4 regions of the Variovorax sp. PAMC28562 genome follow, and region 3 is predicted to be linked to each of the others. Evidence: predicted binding sites of a transcription regulator. Region 3 holds the regulator's gene; each other region holds the start of a gene.
What was found. Region 3 encodes sigma-54, which starts transcription at its own class of promoters, with help from an activator protein. Its sites were predicted from a motif close to TGGCANGNAANCTGCTTT; they were not measured.
Positions count from the first base shown of each region.

Region 1: H7F36_RS13645 (CmpA/NrtA family ABC transporter substrate-binding protein) is a predicted target of sigma-54. The motif match lies at 2,283-2,300, and genes of this name have one in related genera.
Region 2: H7F36_RS06725 (ammonium transporter) is a predicted target of sigma-54. The motif match lies at 2,224-2,241, and genes of this name have one in related genera.
Region 4: H7F36_RS14395 (DUF2126 domain-containing protein) is a predicted target of sigma-54. The motif match lies at 2,233-2,250, and genes of this name have one in related genera.

Region 1 is NZ_CP060296.1:2,893,304-2,897,314, forward strand. It holds gene ntrB (nitrate ABC transporter permease) at 1-814, opposite strand, end outside; gene H7F36_RS13645 (CmpA/NrtA family ABC transporter substrate-binding protein) at 825-2,069, opposite strand; gene H7F36_RS13650 (nitrate regulatory protein) at 2,420-3,706, opposite strand; gene tsaD (tRNA (adenosine(37)-N6)-threonylcarbamoyltransferase complex transferase subunit TsaD) at 3,782-4,011, shown strand, end outside.
Region 2 is NZ_CP060296.1:1,428,023-1,432,033, reverse strand. It holds gene H7F36_RS06735 (GMC family oxidoreductase) at 1-669, shown strand, start outside; gene H7F36_RS06730 (hypothetical protein) at 677-937, opposite strand; gene H7F36_RS06725 (ammonium transporter) at 952-2,187, opposite strand; gene H7F36_RS06720 (Dyp-type peroxidase) at 2,694-4,011, shown strand, end outside.
Region 3 is NZ_CP060296.1:718,237-722,247, reverse strand. It holds gene lptA (lipopolysaccharide transport periplasmic protein LptA) at 1-552, shown strand, start outside; gene lptB (LPS export ABC transporter ATP-binding protein) at 552-1,331, shown strand; gene H7F36_RS03485 (RNA polymerase factor sigma-54) at 1,342-2,955, shown strand; gene H7F36_RS03480 (hybrid sensor histidine kinase/response regulator) at 2,965-4,011, opposite strand, start outside.
Region 4 is NZ_CP060296.1:3,054,410-3,058,420, forward strand. It holds gene H7F36_RS14395 (DUF2126 domain-containing protein) at 1-2,145, opposite strand, end outside; gene H7F36_RS14400 (DNA internalization-related competence protein ComEC/Rec2) at 2,357-4,011, shown strand, end outside.

The DNA.
Region 1 (4,011 bases), 2.2 Mb from region 3:
CGTTAAGGTTGTTCCACTCGTCCCAGACCCAGAAGCCGATGCCGACACCGCCCGTCAGCATCTCTGCCGCGACGATCACCAGCCAGGCGGTGCCGACGGCCAGGCGCACTCCGGTCAGCATGTAGGGCAGCACGGCAGGGAACAGGATCTTGGTGACGATCTTCCATTCGCTCAGGTTCAGTACCTTGGCGACGTTCATGTAGTCCTGAGGCACGCGCTGAACACCGACCGCGGTGTTGATGACCATGGGCCAAATCGAGCAGATGAAGATGGTCCAAATGGCCGCAGGATTGGCACCCTTGAACACCAGCAGGCCGATCGGCAACCAGGCCAGCGGCGACACCGGCCGCAGCAGGCTGATCAGCGGGTTGAACATGCGCGCCAGGAACTCGAAGCGGCCGATCGCGAAGCCCGCCGGGATGCCGACCACTGCCGCCAGGCCGAAGCCCAACGCCACGCGACCCAGCGACGACAGCACATTCCAGCCCACGCCCTGGTCGTTGGGGCCGTTGCGATAGAACGGGTCGCTGAAGATCTTGACAGCCTGCAGCCAGGTTTCCCACGGTGGGGGAAAGGTGCCGGCGCTACGCAATGCGATCAGTTCCCAGATCAAGACGAGCACGCCGAAGCCCACCAGCGGGGGCAACACGCGCATCCAGAATCTGCGCAGGTCGAGCGGTTTGCGAACGCTCGGTGCGGGCCCGCCGGTGGTGGCGACCGCAACGCGTGCAGCGCTTTTGACGACGGTCGCATTCGCCGGCAATGGCACTGCAACCGAAGCGTCGCGAGGGGAATGAAAGACGGCGCTGACCATGCTGTGCTCCTTAAGCGTGAACCTTGAACGAATCGGCGTAGGCCTTCGGGTTTTTGCCGTCCCATACGACGCCATCCATCAGCTTGCTGGTGCGCATCGTGTCTTTCGGGACCGGCGTCTTGCTGGCTGTGGCGGCCTGCTTGTAGAGGTCGATGCGGTTGATTTCCGTCGCAACCTTCAGGTAGTCCGGATGCTCCTTGATCAGACCCCAGCGCTTGTGCTGCGTGGTGAACCACATGCCGTCGGACAGGTAGGGAAAGTTGACCGCACCGTCGTTGTAGAACTTCATGAAGTTCGGGTCGTCCCAGTTCTTGCCCATGCCGTTGGTGTAGCGGCCGAGGATTCGCTGGTTGATCGCGTCGACGCTGGTGTTGACGTAGCTCTTGTCGGCGATGGTTTCGGCCATCTTGTTTTTGTTCTGAAGGCCGGTGTCGATCCAGCGGCCGGCTTCCAGGATCGCGGCGGTCACCGCGCGGCAGGTGTTCGGGTTTTTCTGCACGAACTCCGAAGTGGTGCCGAGCACCTTTTCCGGGTGGTCTTTCCAGATGTCCTGCGTCGTGATGGCTGTGACGCCGATGCCGTCCATGATGGCGCGCTGGCCCCAGGGCTCGCCGACGCAAAAGCCGTCCATGTTGCCGATGCGCATGTTGGCGACCATCTGCGGCGGCGGCACGACGATCGACTTGGCATCCTTAAGCGGATTGATGCCGCTTGCCGCCATCCAGTAATACATCCACATCGCGTGGGTGCCAGTCGGAAAGGTTTGCGCGAAGGTGTACTCGCGCTTTTCGGTCGCCATCATCTTGGCGAGCGACGGGCCGTCGACTGCGCCCTTGTCTGCGAGCTTCTTGCTGAGCGTGATCGCCTGTCCGTTGTTGTTGAGCGTCATCAACACGGCCATGTCCTTCTTGGGCCCGGCGATGCCCAGGTGCACGCCGTAGACCAGACCGTAGAGCACGTGGGCGAAGTCCAGGTCGCCATTGACCATCTTGTCGCGCACGCCGGCCCAGCTGGCTTCCTTGCTCGGCACGATCTTCACGCCGTACTTCTTGTCGATGCCGAGCACCGACGCCATCACGACGCTGGCGCAGTCGGTCAGAGGAATGAAGCCGATCTTGACTTCTTCTTTCTCGGGTTTGTCGGAGCCTTGCGCCCAGACGACGGCACGCAATGCGGGGTCGATGCCGATCGCACCGATGGCGGCGGCTTGCAAGATCTTGCGGCGACTGAGCTTCGGTATGAGCAGATCGGTCATTGAGGGACGAACTCCGAATAAATGAAAGGATGAACAAGGCCAAAAAGGCAGAAACAAAAGGGCAAAGCGGAAAACAAAAAAGGCGTCCTCACCGCGCATGTGCTGCTCGAAAGCGAGCGCATGCAGATAAGGACGCCTTTGTCCGTTGGGTCGGCGACACCCGCCATTGGATGTCGCCTGCCTGAAGACCGTCGTTGGTCTATGTGAGAGCTGAGTGCAAGCAGCGTGCCAGCATTGCGGCCACTGTGGTTGCTACTCAATCGATAGCATTGAAGCTAGGCTGAGATTGGTTTCGGAGAAGATTTCATCCGAAATTGCAATTTCGCACTTCGTTTGTGCAACGCACCATTTCAGCTGCCGATGGGCAGGTAGTCGGCCATGGAAAGCACTGATTCGGCGACATCGACGACCCGCCGGTTCTGGTTCATCGCGGTTTGCCGAAGCATCTGGTGCGCCTCGGGCTCAGTCAGTCGACGATGGGCCATCAACAAGCCCTTGGCGCGCTCGACGAGCTTGCGTTCGTTCAGGGCGGTACGCACGGCGTCGAGTTCGTCGCTCATGGCCTGGAGGCGTTGCGCCTGCTCCTGCATCATCTCGAGAATCGAGCGTTCGAGCTGATGGCCGTAGGGTGCTGCGGCGGAAGTGAGTCCGCTACCGGCTACTTGCGGGCCAGGCTCGGCGCCCGGTTCGTCGAAAAAAGCGGTGGCTGCTGTGTCAGGCTCTCCGGCCAGTTGCTCGAGCATGACCTCGTACGACTCGGCTTCTCCGCGTGCCTGCAGCGTCTTGTCGCGGCACAGGTCGCGCAAATCCACGGCCAGCCGATCTTCGACATCCTTCATCGCGTCGATGCGCAACGAACAGCAGTCGAACCAGACGGCGCTGAGTTCGGGGTCGAGCGGCACGCCGGCGGGCGCGGCGCATGCGATTCGGCGCAAACGTTCGAGTTCGGCGAGCTCGGTGTCCGGTTCGCGCTCGCGCCAGAGCTGGCTCATTGCCGGCCCGGCAAAGTCGGCGAACACGTGAAAGCAGCGCTCCTGCGCGGCGATGAGTTGCAACCACTGCTGCTGGCGCAGCGGATCGTTCTGTCCCGTCGCAAAAGCCGCGGCACCGCAAGCGCGTTCCTGGCCGGCGAACTCCTTGCCCTGCATGAAATTGAACATCGCCGCCAACAGGCGCGAAATTTCTGGGTCGGTGGCGCCGTCGGCTGCCTCGAACACCACGGCCAGCAGGCCGGCAATCAGCTTCGCGAAGGCCGCTGTCGCTTCTGCAGCACTGGTTTCCAGCGCACCGATGCGGCGACGCAGCGTGGGAAGGGCGTCCAGCCCGGGCAGCACCCAGGCAATACGGCTGAACAGGCGAGTGCCACTGCCCGCACGCCGGCCTTCGCTCTCGAGGAAGTCGAACCCGACCCGAACCTCGCGTTCGAAGCGTCCGCATTCACCGATCTGGGCGCTGCGTTGCGCCGCGAAGCGACGTCCTTGCGAGGCGAGCAGCACGTTGGAAAACCCGCGCTCGCGCTGCAGCGCATGGACCAGCCGGCCGATGGTGCTGACCAGCTCGCTGGTACGCGCCAGCTGCTCTAGCTCATCGATTTCGCATCGCCTGGCTGCGACCAGAAAGCTCAATCCTGAATTCATGTGTGGGGCAATAGGGACTGACGGGCATCCAGCAACATCCGTGCCCCGGTATGGGGACCACCCTAAACTCGCTGGATGCTTTTATTGGGAATCGAATCATCATGCGACGAAACCGGCGTGGCGCTGGTCGAATCGCAGGGCACGGCGCTGCCGATATTGCAGGCGCATGCGTTGCACAGCCAGATCGCCATGCACCAGGCCTACGGCGGCGTGGTCCCCGAACTGGCGAGTCGTGACCATATCCGGCGCGTGCTGCCGCTGACGCAGGCCGTCATGGCAGAGGCCGGGCGCTCGCTCGCAGAGAT
Region 2 (4,011 bases), 710 kb from region 3:
ATGAAGCGCAGCGGCCCGATGAGCATGGCGCCGTCGCAGCTCGGCGCCTTCACGCGCAGTTCGCCCGAGCACGAATGGCCGAATCTCGAGTATCACGTGCAGCCACTGTCGCTCGATGCTTTCGGCGAGCCGCTGCACAGTTTCCCGGCCTTTACCGCGAGCGTGTGCAACCTGAACCCGACCAGTCGGGGCACCGTGCGCATCAAGAGCCCGCGCTACCAGGACGCGCCGGCGATTTCGCCCAACTACCTGAGCACCGATGAAGACCGCAAGGTCGCGGCCGATTCGCTGCGCGTCACGCGTCGCATCGCGGCCCAACCGGCGTTGGCCAAGTACAAGCCCGAAGAGTGGAAGCCCGGCGTGCAGTACCAGACCGACGACGAGCTCGCACGGCTGGCGGGCGACATCGCAACCACCATCTTCCATCCGGTCGGCACCGCCAAGATGGGCGCCGACAGCGATTCGATGGCCGTGCTCGACTCCCGCATGCGCGTGCGCGATGGGCGCGGCAATTTGATCCATGGCCTGCGGGTGGTCGACGCCAGTGCCATGCCCACGATCACCAGCGGCAACACCAACAGCCCGACGTTGATGATGGCGGAGAAGGCCGCAGGCTGGATGCACGAAGATGCCGTGGCCGGCGCCAAGTCGAGGAGCGCCGCAATTTAGCTGGGGCTCACCGCAATCCACCCACATAGCGCGGGGCGCCTTTCGAGATTACCGGCGCCAGCGGCGCCATCGCAAATTCGAGCCCCGTGGCGATGGCCGCCAGATCGAGATCGCTCGTCGCCGTGGCGTGCGCCCGCGCAATGCGCACTATCGCTGTCGCGTACTCGACGTTGACGGACATCCACTCTGTGTCGGTCACGCGGCCGGTCTTCCGGCGCAGCGCCACGTGCAGTCGGGCCGCTGCGGCTATGCGATCCTCTTCGGTCATGTCGTTGTGTTCATTCAGGTGCCGATGCGCTCGCGCTGCTGGCCGAGGTCGAGGCCAACCGCTTCGGTCTCGTCGCTGACGCGCAGGCCGACCACGATGTGGACCACCAGCAGCACCAGCCCCGTGCCGATGGCGCTGTACAGCGCGACCGCGCCGATGGCAAGCGCCTGTACGCCCAGGTGGCCGGTTCCGCCGGAGATGCGGCTGTCTGCGAAGACCCCCGTCAACAGCGCGCCGACGATGCCACCGATGCCATGCACGCCGAAGACGTCGAGCGAATCGTCGGCCCGCAGCACGCGCTTGAGCGCGGTTGCACCCCAGTAGCAGGCCAGCCCGGCGATCAGACCGATGGCCACCGCGGCGGGCGGCGTCACGAAGCCCGCAGCAGGCGTGATCGCCACCAGGCCTGCCACCAGGCCAGAACACAGGCCGAGCAACGACGGGCTGCGCCGTGTCGTCCACTCGGCGATCATCCAGCTCAGCGCGCCCGCCGCCGCGGCAAGGTGCGTCGCGAGCATCGCAAGCCCGGCTCGGCCATCGGCCGCCACGGCAGATCCAGCGTTGAATCCGAACCAGCCCACCCACAACAGGCCGGCACCGACCATCGTCAACGCCAGGCTGTAGGGCTCGAAAGACTCGCGCCCGTAGCCGCGGCGCGGGCCGACCGCATAGGCACACACCAGCCCTGCCACGCCCGCGTTCACGTGCACCACCGAGCCGCCGGCGAAGTCGAGCACCCCCATTTGGGCGAGCCAGCCACCCGGCTCCCAGACCCAGTGCGCGATCGGCGCATAGACGAGGACGCTCCAGAGCAGGGCGAACCAGAGCACCGCCGACAGCCGCATGCGCTCCACAAACGAGCCGACGACGAGCGCACAGGTGATGATGGCAAAGGTCAGCTGGAACATCGCATACACGGACTCAGGGACATTCGGCGCGACATGGCTCACCGCGACGGTGCCCGCTTCTTTCAGGTAGTCGAAGCCGGCAAACCAGAAGCGGCTCGTGCCGCCGAGCCATGACGAGCCCGCAGTAAACGCCAGCGAGTAGCCCATCGCAAACCAGGTGATCGACACGGCGGCGGCGACGACCAGCACACTGGCCATCGTGTTCAGAACGCTCTTGCGCCGCACCATGCCCGCGTAGAACAACGCGATGCCGGGCAGTGTCATGAGCAGGACCAGCGCGGTCGATGTCATGAGCCAGGCGGTGTCGGCACCATTGAGGGACGCTTGGGGAACCAGTGCCATCGGAAAAAGCCAATCGGGGATTTGGGACACTCTTCGCCTGCACGAGTCGTGCCATTTGTTAACTTCCAGAAACAAACTCACGTCACCAACGTGACGCCGTGCACGCTTTAGAGCGGGTTACTCCTAATGCACTACCTCGGTGCGACAACCTAAAGTCTCGCCACTCGCAAGCGGGCACGTCCCGGCTGTCGAGGGTCTGAGGAGACAAAGCTTCCGACTGTTGAACAATAAATATTCAAGGCTCCATTCGAGACGCCTGAATACCTTTTCGAAGCGCCGCTGGTCGGCGCTTTTTTTTGCGCGTTCAACAAACGCTTGCATGGCGGCATATAGCTACCGCAGGTCCTGGCCAGATGGTCAGCACTCACCAACAAACGGCCTTCTACCTTTCCGACGGTGCTAGACCATCTGCCTTCGAGGCCGTCGCGATGGTTCCACCATCCGGCGGATGTGGACGGCAAGACGGCTTCCTAGACTGAAATCCCCCACTCACAGGAGATTTCGTCATGCCGATTCATCTGACCAAACCGCTCGCCTGGAAAAAGGCCGACTCGGACGAGCTCAAGTTGCTGCAGGCCCTGCAGGGCAATATCCTCAAGGGCCACGGACGAGAGTCGACTGCCGATATCTTCTTCAAGTTCGGCCCGGCAGCAAAAGACTCGAAACGCATGCTGCGCGACCTCGCGAACTTTCATGTCGTCAGCGCCCATCGGCAATTGCTCGACGCGGAAAAATTCAAGGCGAGCAAGAAGTGCGACGGCGGTGGTCCGTTCGTGCACCTGGCGCTGAGCTTTACCGGCTACCAGGCGCTCGGCCTTGCCGCGAGCGCCCCGACCGACACAGATTTCCGCGGCGGCATGAAGGCTGCCGGCAGCATTTCAGCGCTTGCCGACCCGGCCGTCACCACTTGGGAAACGCCGTTCCAGGGCGATATCCATGGCATGGTGCTCGCAGCCGACGAAACGGAGGGCAAGACGGCCGCACTGGCCGCAAAGGTCAAAGGGCTCATCGAAGACGCGGGCGGCACCATCGTCCACGTCCAGCATGGCCGCGCCCTGAAGAATGCGCGCGGGGACGGCATTGAAAACTTCGGGTACGTCGACGGCCGCAGCCAACCCCTGATGCTGCAGGAAGACATCGACGCCGAGACCTCCGCCACCGGCTCATCGCGCTGGGACCCGGGCTTTCCGCTCAAGCTGGCGCTGGTCGACGACCCCGGCGTGACCGACACGTTCTCCTTCGGCAGCTTCTTCGTATTCCGCAAACTCGAACAGGACGTGCGCGGATTCAAGACGCGAGAGCAGGAGATTGCGGACGTGCTGGAGCTCGAAGGCGAGGACCGTGAACTCGCCGGCGCGATGATCGTCGGCCGCTTCGAAGACGGCACGCCAGTGACGCTCTCCAAAGACGCACGGGGCGACGACCCGCCGAATAACTTCAACTACGACGGCGATGCCGGCGCGCGTTGCCCGTTTCATGGTCACATCCGCAAGACCAACCCGCGCGGCAGCGGCAACGCCGAGACGCCGGCGCTCGAACGCATGCACCTGATGGCGCGACGCGGCATTCCGTACGAAGACGTCAAACGCGATGTGCATCCGTCGGAGCTGCCCGATTCCGGCAGCCTGGCCGAGTTCACCGCCGACGTGGCGCCCTCGTTGCCGACAGGTGGCGTGGGCCTCCTGTTCATGGCCTACAACCACAAGATTGGCGACCAGTTCAAATTCACCCAGCAAACCTGGGTCAACCTCACGCAGTTTCCGCTGCAGCCCGGCAGCCCGCACGGTATCGATCCGGTCATCGGCCAAGGAACCAACAATCCGG
Region 3 (4,011 bases):
AAGGGCACGATCGTGATTCGCGGCGCCCGCATCGACGTTCGCCAGGACCCCGAGGGCTACCAGTACGGCGTGGTCACGCCCGAGCCGGGCAAGCTGGCTTACTACAAGCAAAAACGCGACGCGCCGGGCGACGAGTGGACCGAGGGTGAAGCTGATCGCATCGAATACGACAGCCGCGCCGACAACGTCAAGTTCATCGGCCATGCCGTGATGCGGCGGCTGATCGGCACCAAAGTCAACGACGAAACCACCGGCCCGCTGATCGTCTACGACCAGAGCAACGACACCTTCACGGTCAACGGTTCGACCTTGCCGCCGGACGCCAGTGTCGCGGCCGGTGCTTCGGGTGGCCGCGTCAGGGCGGTGCTCACGCCGCGCGCTCCGGCGTCGGCAGCCGGTGGCGCCAAAGCCACGCCACCAGCATCCGGTGCTTCGGGCTCGGGTTCTGGCTCAGGGTCAAGTGCCGCACCGGCCGCTACCCAGCCCGCCACCCCCGCTCCAGGCTCCGGCTTGCGACAGAGCACCACGCTCGGCGGAGAACCGCGCAAGTGATCGAAAACGCAGACACGATCGACGTCGGCAGCCGCCTCGAAGCGCGCGGCCTCAAAAAGACCTACGGCAGCCGAACGGTCGTCAAGGATGTGTCGCTCGGCGTGCAAAAGGGCGAGGTGGTCGGGCTGCTGGGCCCGAACGGCGCCGGAAAAACGACGTCGTTCTACATGATCGTCGGACTGGTTCGCGCTGATGCGGGCGAGATCACCATCGACGGCGAGCCTATCGCGCACATGCCGATCCACAAGCGCGCGCGCATGGGTCTGAGCTACCTGCCGCAGGAGGCGTCGATTTTCCGGAAGCTCACGGTCGAAGAGAACGTGCGGGCCGTGCTCGAGCTGCAGCTAGACACCGACGAGTCCGGCAAGTCGGTCCCGATATCGAAGGCACGGATGGAAGAGCGGCTGAGCGAGCTGCTGAACGATCTGCGCGTCGAACATTTGCGCAACTCGCCGGCGTTGTCGCTGTCGGGCGGCGAACGGCGGCGGGTCGAAATCGCCCGTGCGCTCGCCACGCAGCCGCGCTTCATCCTGCTGGATGAACCCTTCGCGGGCATCGACCCGATTGCCGTTATCGAAATCCAGCGAATCATCAGCTTTCTCAAAGAGCGCGGCATCGGCGTGCTGATCACCGACCACAACGTGCGTGAAACGCTGGGCATCTGCGATCACGCTTTCATCATCAGCGACGGGCAAGTTCTGGCACAGGGCACGCCTTCGGAGATCGTCGACAACGCCGAGGTACGACGCGTCTACCTCGGCGAACACTTCCGGATGTAGAGCGCGCAGGATGAAGCAAGGCCTGTCGCTGCGCGTATCGCAGCACCTCGCGCTCACGCCGCAACTGCAGCAGTCGATCCGGCTTTTGCAGTTGTCCACGCTCGAGTTGAGCCAGGAAGTCGAGCAGATGCTCGACGACAACCCGTTCCTGGAGCGCACGGCCGAAGAAGCAGCACGCGAAGAGTTCGGCATCGACGTGTCCGACGCGCCGGCGCCGCGTGAAGAGCACGACAGCGACCGCCAGAGCGAGAGCGACGGCGAGTTCGCGCCGAGCGCGCTGGCGACCAACGCCGACGGCGCGAGCACCACCACGACCGCCAGCGAGACCGAAGCGCCGGCCAGCGAGATGTCCGACCAGGAGCCCGACTGGGGCGGCGATGGCACGGTCGAGATGACGCCGGACGATGGCGAATGGGGCGGCGAGGCGCCCGCCAGCAGCAACAACCTGGGTCCGAACGACGGCAGCGAGCGCACCGACGCCACCGAGCTCGCGCGCAGCCAGGAGTCGCTGCAATCCTTCCTGCACCGACAGGCGCTGAGCCTGCGGCTGAACGAAAACGACCAGGCCGCGTTGCGTTTTTTGATCGAATCGTTGAATGACGACGGCTACCTCGAAGACTCGTTGCCAGCGCTGGCATCAGGCCTCGCAGGCGATGACAACGACCAGTTCGACGGCCTCGTCCACCACTTCCAGGTGGCGCTTGGCCTGTTGCAGAGCCTGGAGCCGGTCGGCGTCGGCGCACGCGATCTCGGCGAATGCCTGGCGATCCAGCTGAAGGCGCTCGCCCATGAGAACGAGACCGTCGAAGAAAAGCAGATCCGCAAGACTGCGATCCTGATCTGCAAGCAGCCGATGGAACTGCTCGCGCGGCGCGACTTCAAACGCTTGGCCACGCTCGCACGCAGCAACGAAGAAGAAGTGCGCAGCGCGCTGCAGATGATTGCCAAGCTGGAGCCCAAGCCGGGTCGCCGCTTCGTCGATGTCGAACGCAACATCGTGGTGCCCGACGTGATCGTCACCCGCACCGGTCGCGGCGCGACGCTCAAGTTCCGCGTGATGCTCAACCCCGACGTGATGCCGCGTCTGCGCGTGCACGACATCTACGCCGGCGCGCTCAAGGCGCACAAGGGCGAGGGCAGCCAGGCGCTGTCGCAGCGGCTGCAGGAGGCGCGCTGGTTCATCAAGAACATCCAGCAACGCTTCGACACCATCCTGCGGGTGAGCAACGCCATCGTCGAGCGGCAGAAAAGCTTTTTCGTGCACGGAGAACTCGCCATGCGCCCGTTGGTGCTGCGTGAGATCGCCGACGAGTTGGGCTTGCACGAGTCGACCATCAGCCGCGTGACCACGGCCAAGTACATGTCGACGCCTTACGGCACGGTCGAGCTCAAGTACTTCTTCGGCTCGGCACTCGGCACCGAAACCGGCGGCAATGCATCCAGCACGGCAGTGCGAGCGCTCATCAAGCAACTCGTGAGCGCGGAGAGCATCAAGAAGCCGCTGTCGGACAGCCAGATTTCCGACATGCTGAAAGAGCAGGGGATCGAATGTGCGCGGCGCACCGTCGCCAAATACCGCGAAGCGCTGCGCATCGCACCGGCGAATCTGCGCAAGGCCCTTTAAGGCGTCGGTTTACCGCCGCGCCTGCAACAAAATCCCGCGCAGCTCTGCCGGCTGCACCGGCTTGCGCAACGCATGCCAGCCACGCTCGCGGGCCAGGTGCAGCGTCGCTTCATCGATATCGGCCGAGATCAGCGCGATCGTGAGCGACGGCTTTTGCAGTTGCAGGCGTCGCGCCAGGTCGATGCCGTCGAGCTTGCCCGGCAAGCGGATGTCGCACAGCGCGACGTCGATGGCCTGCAGGTCGGCGAGCGCCAGCGCCTCGGCCGCGCTCTCGTAGATGCGTGGCAGCGCCTGCCATTGGCGCAGCAGGGCCGCGAGGCTGTCGGCCACCACGGCGTTGTCTTCGACCACCAGCACCGCCAAGCCGGGCGCGAGCGGCATGGCGTCGAGCGCAGCGGTGCTGGTCGCCGCCGCGGTCGCGGCGCGTGCCGTGAGGTCGGGGTGCCCATCGCGAGGGGCCGATGGCAGCGTGAAGCCGAACACCGAGCCGCGTCCCGGCAGCGACCGCAGCGTGATCTGGACCCCCAGCCGCATCGCCAGGCGCCGCACGATGGCCAGCCCCAGGCCGTGCCCACGCTGTAGATTGCGCTCCACGTTCCCGACCTGCTCGAAGTCGCCGAACACCCGCTCCTGCGCTTCGTGCGCAATGCCGATGCCGCTGTCGCGCACCTCGATGCGCCAGCCGCCCGGCCGGCGCCGACAGGCCAGCAACACGCGGCCATTGGGTGCGAACTTGACAGCGTTGTCGACCAGATTGGCGACGATGCGGCGCAGCGCCACCGTGTCGGTCCACACGATGGCTTCGGCCGGGCAACGCACCCGCACCCGGCCGCTGCCGGCCTGCCGTGCGAACTCGTTCAGCAGCGGTGCGAGGGCGACCGCGGTCAACGTGAACGGGTCGGCAGCGGCCTCGATGCGACCGATTTCGAGCAGCTGGTTGGTCAAGCCTTCGAGCGCCTGCTGTGCCCGTGACAGCGCATCGACGGAGCCTTGCACCACGGCGGCGCTTTCGCCGACGCGCAGTTGCTGCCGCAGCACTTCGGCCTGCAGGCCCAT
Region 4 (4,011 bases), 2.3 Mb from region 3:
CTGCACGCCGAGTTGGGCCGACGTCGCTTCGATGGCGGCGACCAGGTCGAGGTAATCCTCGAGGCGTGCCAGTGGCGGCATGAAGACGTACAGCACGCCCGATGCAGTACCGACTTTTTCAGCGGCCGGGCCATTGGCGCGGCGCGGATCGCGCACTTCGACGCACAGCGCGGTGCGCGTGACCCAATGAGCCGACTCGCCGCGGCGTGGCTGACGCGTGGCGCTGGATGCAACGGAGGCGGCAGCAGCACTGGCTGCAGCGGCGTCGACTTCCGCCGCCGGGCCCTCATCAGCAGCAGCATGTCCACCAGCGCCTTGAAAGCGCAGCTCCGGCGCGGTAACCGGTGGCGCGCCGAAGACATAGGGCACGGCACCCAGGTCACCCGTCGGAGGCGCAGAGTTGGTCGCGTAGCGTTCGCGGTAGTCGGCTGAAGTCGGCAGCGCGGCGCGCGGTGCTGTCGGATCGCGTTCGATCAGGTACGGGTAGTCGCCCTTGCTGGCCCAGGGCTGCGAATCGAGTGGCAAGCGGTAGCCCATCGGCGAGTCACCGGGGATGAGATACAGCCGGTCGTCACGCAGGAACCACGGGCCGGTTTTCCAGCCCGGTCCTTCCAGCGGTGGCGCGTCCTTGTCGGCGCTGCCGGGCTCGATCGGCAGCATGTAGCCAATGACCGCATCGAGCTTTTGGGTGAACACGCGGCGCAGGCGCACGCGCTCCAGTTCGTCGTCGAGCTTCGACTCGAACGGGTCGACGTTGACCGGCAGCCGACGCTCGCGCCAGAGGTAGTAGTAAACGTCTTCGTAGCCCGGCTGCATGTAGCGCTCGGTCAAGCCCAGCTTGTGCGCCAGCACGGTGGTGAAGCGGCGCGCGTCTTCGCTGGTGTAGTGCGTCGGCACCCGTTCGTCGGCGAAGAGTTCGGGGTTGTGCCACAGCGTCTCGCCGTCGCCACGCCAGAAAATCGACAGTGCCCATCGCGGCAATTGCTCGCCGGGATACCACTTGCCCTGGCCGAAATGCAGGAAGCCGCCTTTGCCGTATTCGGCACGCAGCTTTTGCACCAACTCGGTCGCGTAGCCGCGCTTCGTCGGGCCGAGGGCGTCGATGTTCCATTCCGCCGCATCGCGGTCGCTGGTCGCCACATAGGTCGGTTCTCCGCCCATCGTCAGGCGCACGTCGCCGGCTTGCAGTCGCTTGTCGACCGCATCGCCGAGGGCCAGCACTTCGGCCCATTGCTCTTCGGTGTAGGGCTTGGTCACGCGCGGCGATTCGTAGATGCGCGAGACCTTCATTTCATGGCCGAACTCGACCTCTGCATCGTCCACCACGCCTTCGATCGGCGCGGCACTCGACGGCGTCGGCGTGCAGGCGAGCGGGATGTGGCCTTCGCCGGCGAGCAGGCCGGAGGTGGCGTCCAGGCCGACCCATCCTGCGCCCGGCAAGAACACCTCGCACCAGGCGTGCAGATCGGTGAAGTCGACCGTCGTACCGCTCGGGCCGTCGAGTGCTTTCACGTCCGGCGTGAGCTGGATGAGGTAGCCCGAAACAAAGCGCGCCGCCAGGCCGATGTGACGCAGCAACTGAACCAGCAGCCAGCCCGAATCGCGACAAGAACCACTGCCGTTGGTCAGCGTTTCTTCCGGCGTTTGCACGCCGGGCTCCATGCGAATCAGGTAGTTGACGTCCTTCTGCACCTGCTGGTTGATGCCAACCAGAAAGTCGATGGTGCGCTGCTCTTTGCGATCGACTTTTTCAAGATAGGCCTCGACCAGCGGTGTCCCCGGGTCTGCGACCAAGTAAGGCGCAAGTTCGACAGCCTGCGACTCGGTGTACTCGAACGGGAAGTTCTCGGCCTGCGGCTCGAGGAAGAAGTCGAACGGGTTGTAGACCGCCATCTCGACCACCAGGTCGACCGTGACCTTGAATTCGGTTGTCTTCTCCGGGAACACCAGCCGCGCCTGGTAGTTGGCGAACGGGTCTTGCATCCAGTTGACGAAATGCTCGGCAGGCTCGACCTGCAGCGAATACGAAATGATGTTGCTGCGGCAATGCGGTGCCGGGCGAAGCCGAACGACCTGCGGCCCCAATTGCACCGGACGGTCGTACTTGTAATGCGTGACGTGGTGAAGTGCGGCGTGAATGGACATGTTTTTTTGGGCGCCGGAAGCGTCGAAAAGTGCAGGCTGAGAGGCGGTTGGGCGAAGGCCTCGTTCGAGACGCATACTAGCCGAGGTCAAGCAATTAACGCGCCAAAGAGCGCCTCAACGAGATTGATCAGGGAGTGATTTAAGTCATGCCACAGGGAGTGGATCTGAGCACACGCGTGCGTCGGTTTTGCGACGCTGCGGGTGGGCGTGCGTGAGCCGCGGTGCCTTTGCCGCACTGGCGGGTTCGGTCGCTGGCGCTGTCGTGCAGTTGCAACAGGGCGAGCTCTGGAATGCAGTCGTTTACGCGGCTTTGCTGGCTGTCGGCGTGGTCGGGTTGTGCGTGCTGGCACGGATTCGAGCGGACACGGCCAGGCTCCGCGGGCTCCTGCTCGTCATGGCGTGTGCGGCGGGCATGATGGCCGGCGCTGGGTCCGCCGGATGGCGCGCTGCAAGCTATTTACGTGAGGCGCTCGACCCGGCACTCGAAGGCCGTGATGTCGTGGTCGAGGGCGTGGTGGCGCAGATGCCGCAGCACAGTGAGACGGGCACGCGCTTTCGGCTGGAAGTCGCATGGGCACGATGGGCCACGCAAACGTCCGCGCCCGCAAACGACGACGGCCTGTCCGGGCCGACACGGGCTACACGGATGGCACCGGCCGCAGCTGTCGTGCCGCCGGGTATCGCTCTCGGGTGGTATGCCGCCAACACATCGGCGTGGGGCAATGCTTCCGACGATGGCGCGCGTGTCCAAGTCGCTGCCGCACCTGGCCCCCTGCACGCAGGCGAACGCTGGCGCATGACAGTCCGGCTCAAGGCACCGCATGGCAGCTCGAACCCGCATGGCTACGACTTCGAGTTGTGGATGTGGGAGCAGGGCTTGCAGGCCAACGGCTATGTGCGCACCGGCGCGGGCGATGCGGCCCCCTTGCGCCTTGCCGATACATGGCAGCACCCGATCGAGCGTGGGCGCGAGTCGGTGCGCGATGCCGTGTTCACGCACGTGCCCGATCGCAAGTTGGCCGGCGTCATCGCGGCGCTCATCACCGGCGATCAGAACGCGATCGATCGAGCCGACTGGGATGTTTTTCGCGCCACCGGCGTGGCGCATTTGATGAGCATTTCCGGACTGCACATCACCATGTTCGCCTGGCTCGCCGCGCTGCTGGTCGGCGCGCTGTGGCGGCGCAGCGACCGGCTCATGCTGATGTGGCCCGCGCCGCATGCTGCGCTGGTCGGTGGCGTGTTGCTGGCGGCGGGTTACGCGCTTTTCAGCGGCTGGGGCGTGCCATCGCAACGCACGATCTGGATGCTCGCAACGGTCGCGCTGTTGCGCCTGACGGGCCGGCGCTGGCCCTGGCCGCACGTCTGGCTGCTGGTCTGCGCGGTGGTGGTAGCGATCGATCCGTGGGCTTTGATGCAAGCCGGCTTCTGGCTCAGCTTCGTCGCGGTGGGCGTGCTCTTTGCGACCGATGGGGGTGCGGCCACTGTCGCCAGGGGTGGCGTGGCCGGCCATCTGGCGCGCACCTTGCGCGAGCAGTGGGTCGTCACGCTGGCGCTCACGCCGTTGAGCGTGTTGCTGTTCCAGCAGGTGTCGGTGGTCGGGCTGGCCGCCAATGCCATCGCGATTCCATGGGTCACGCTGGTCGTGACGCCGCTGGCGATGGGCGGCGTCGTCGTCACGCCGCTGTGGACCGTCGCGGCCTGGTCGGTGCAAGCGTTGGCGCTGCTGTTGCAATGGCTCGCCTCGATGCCTTTCGCCACGGTGTCGATGGCGGTGCCGCCGATATGGATGGCGGTTTGCGGCGTAGCGGGCGGCGTGCTGGTGGCCATGCGGCTGCCCTGGTCGATGCGCGCACTCGGCCTGCC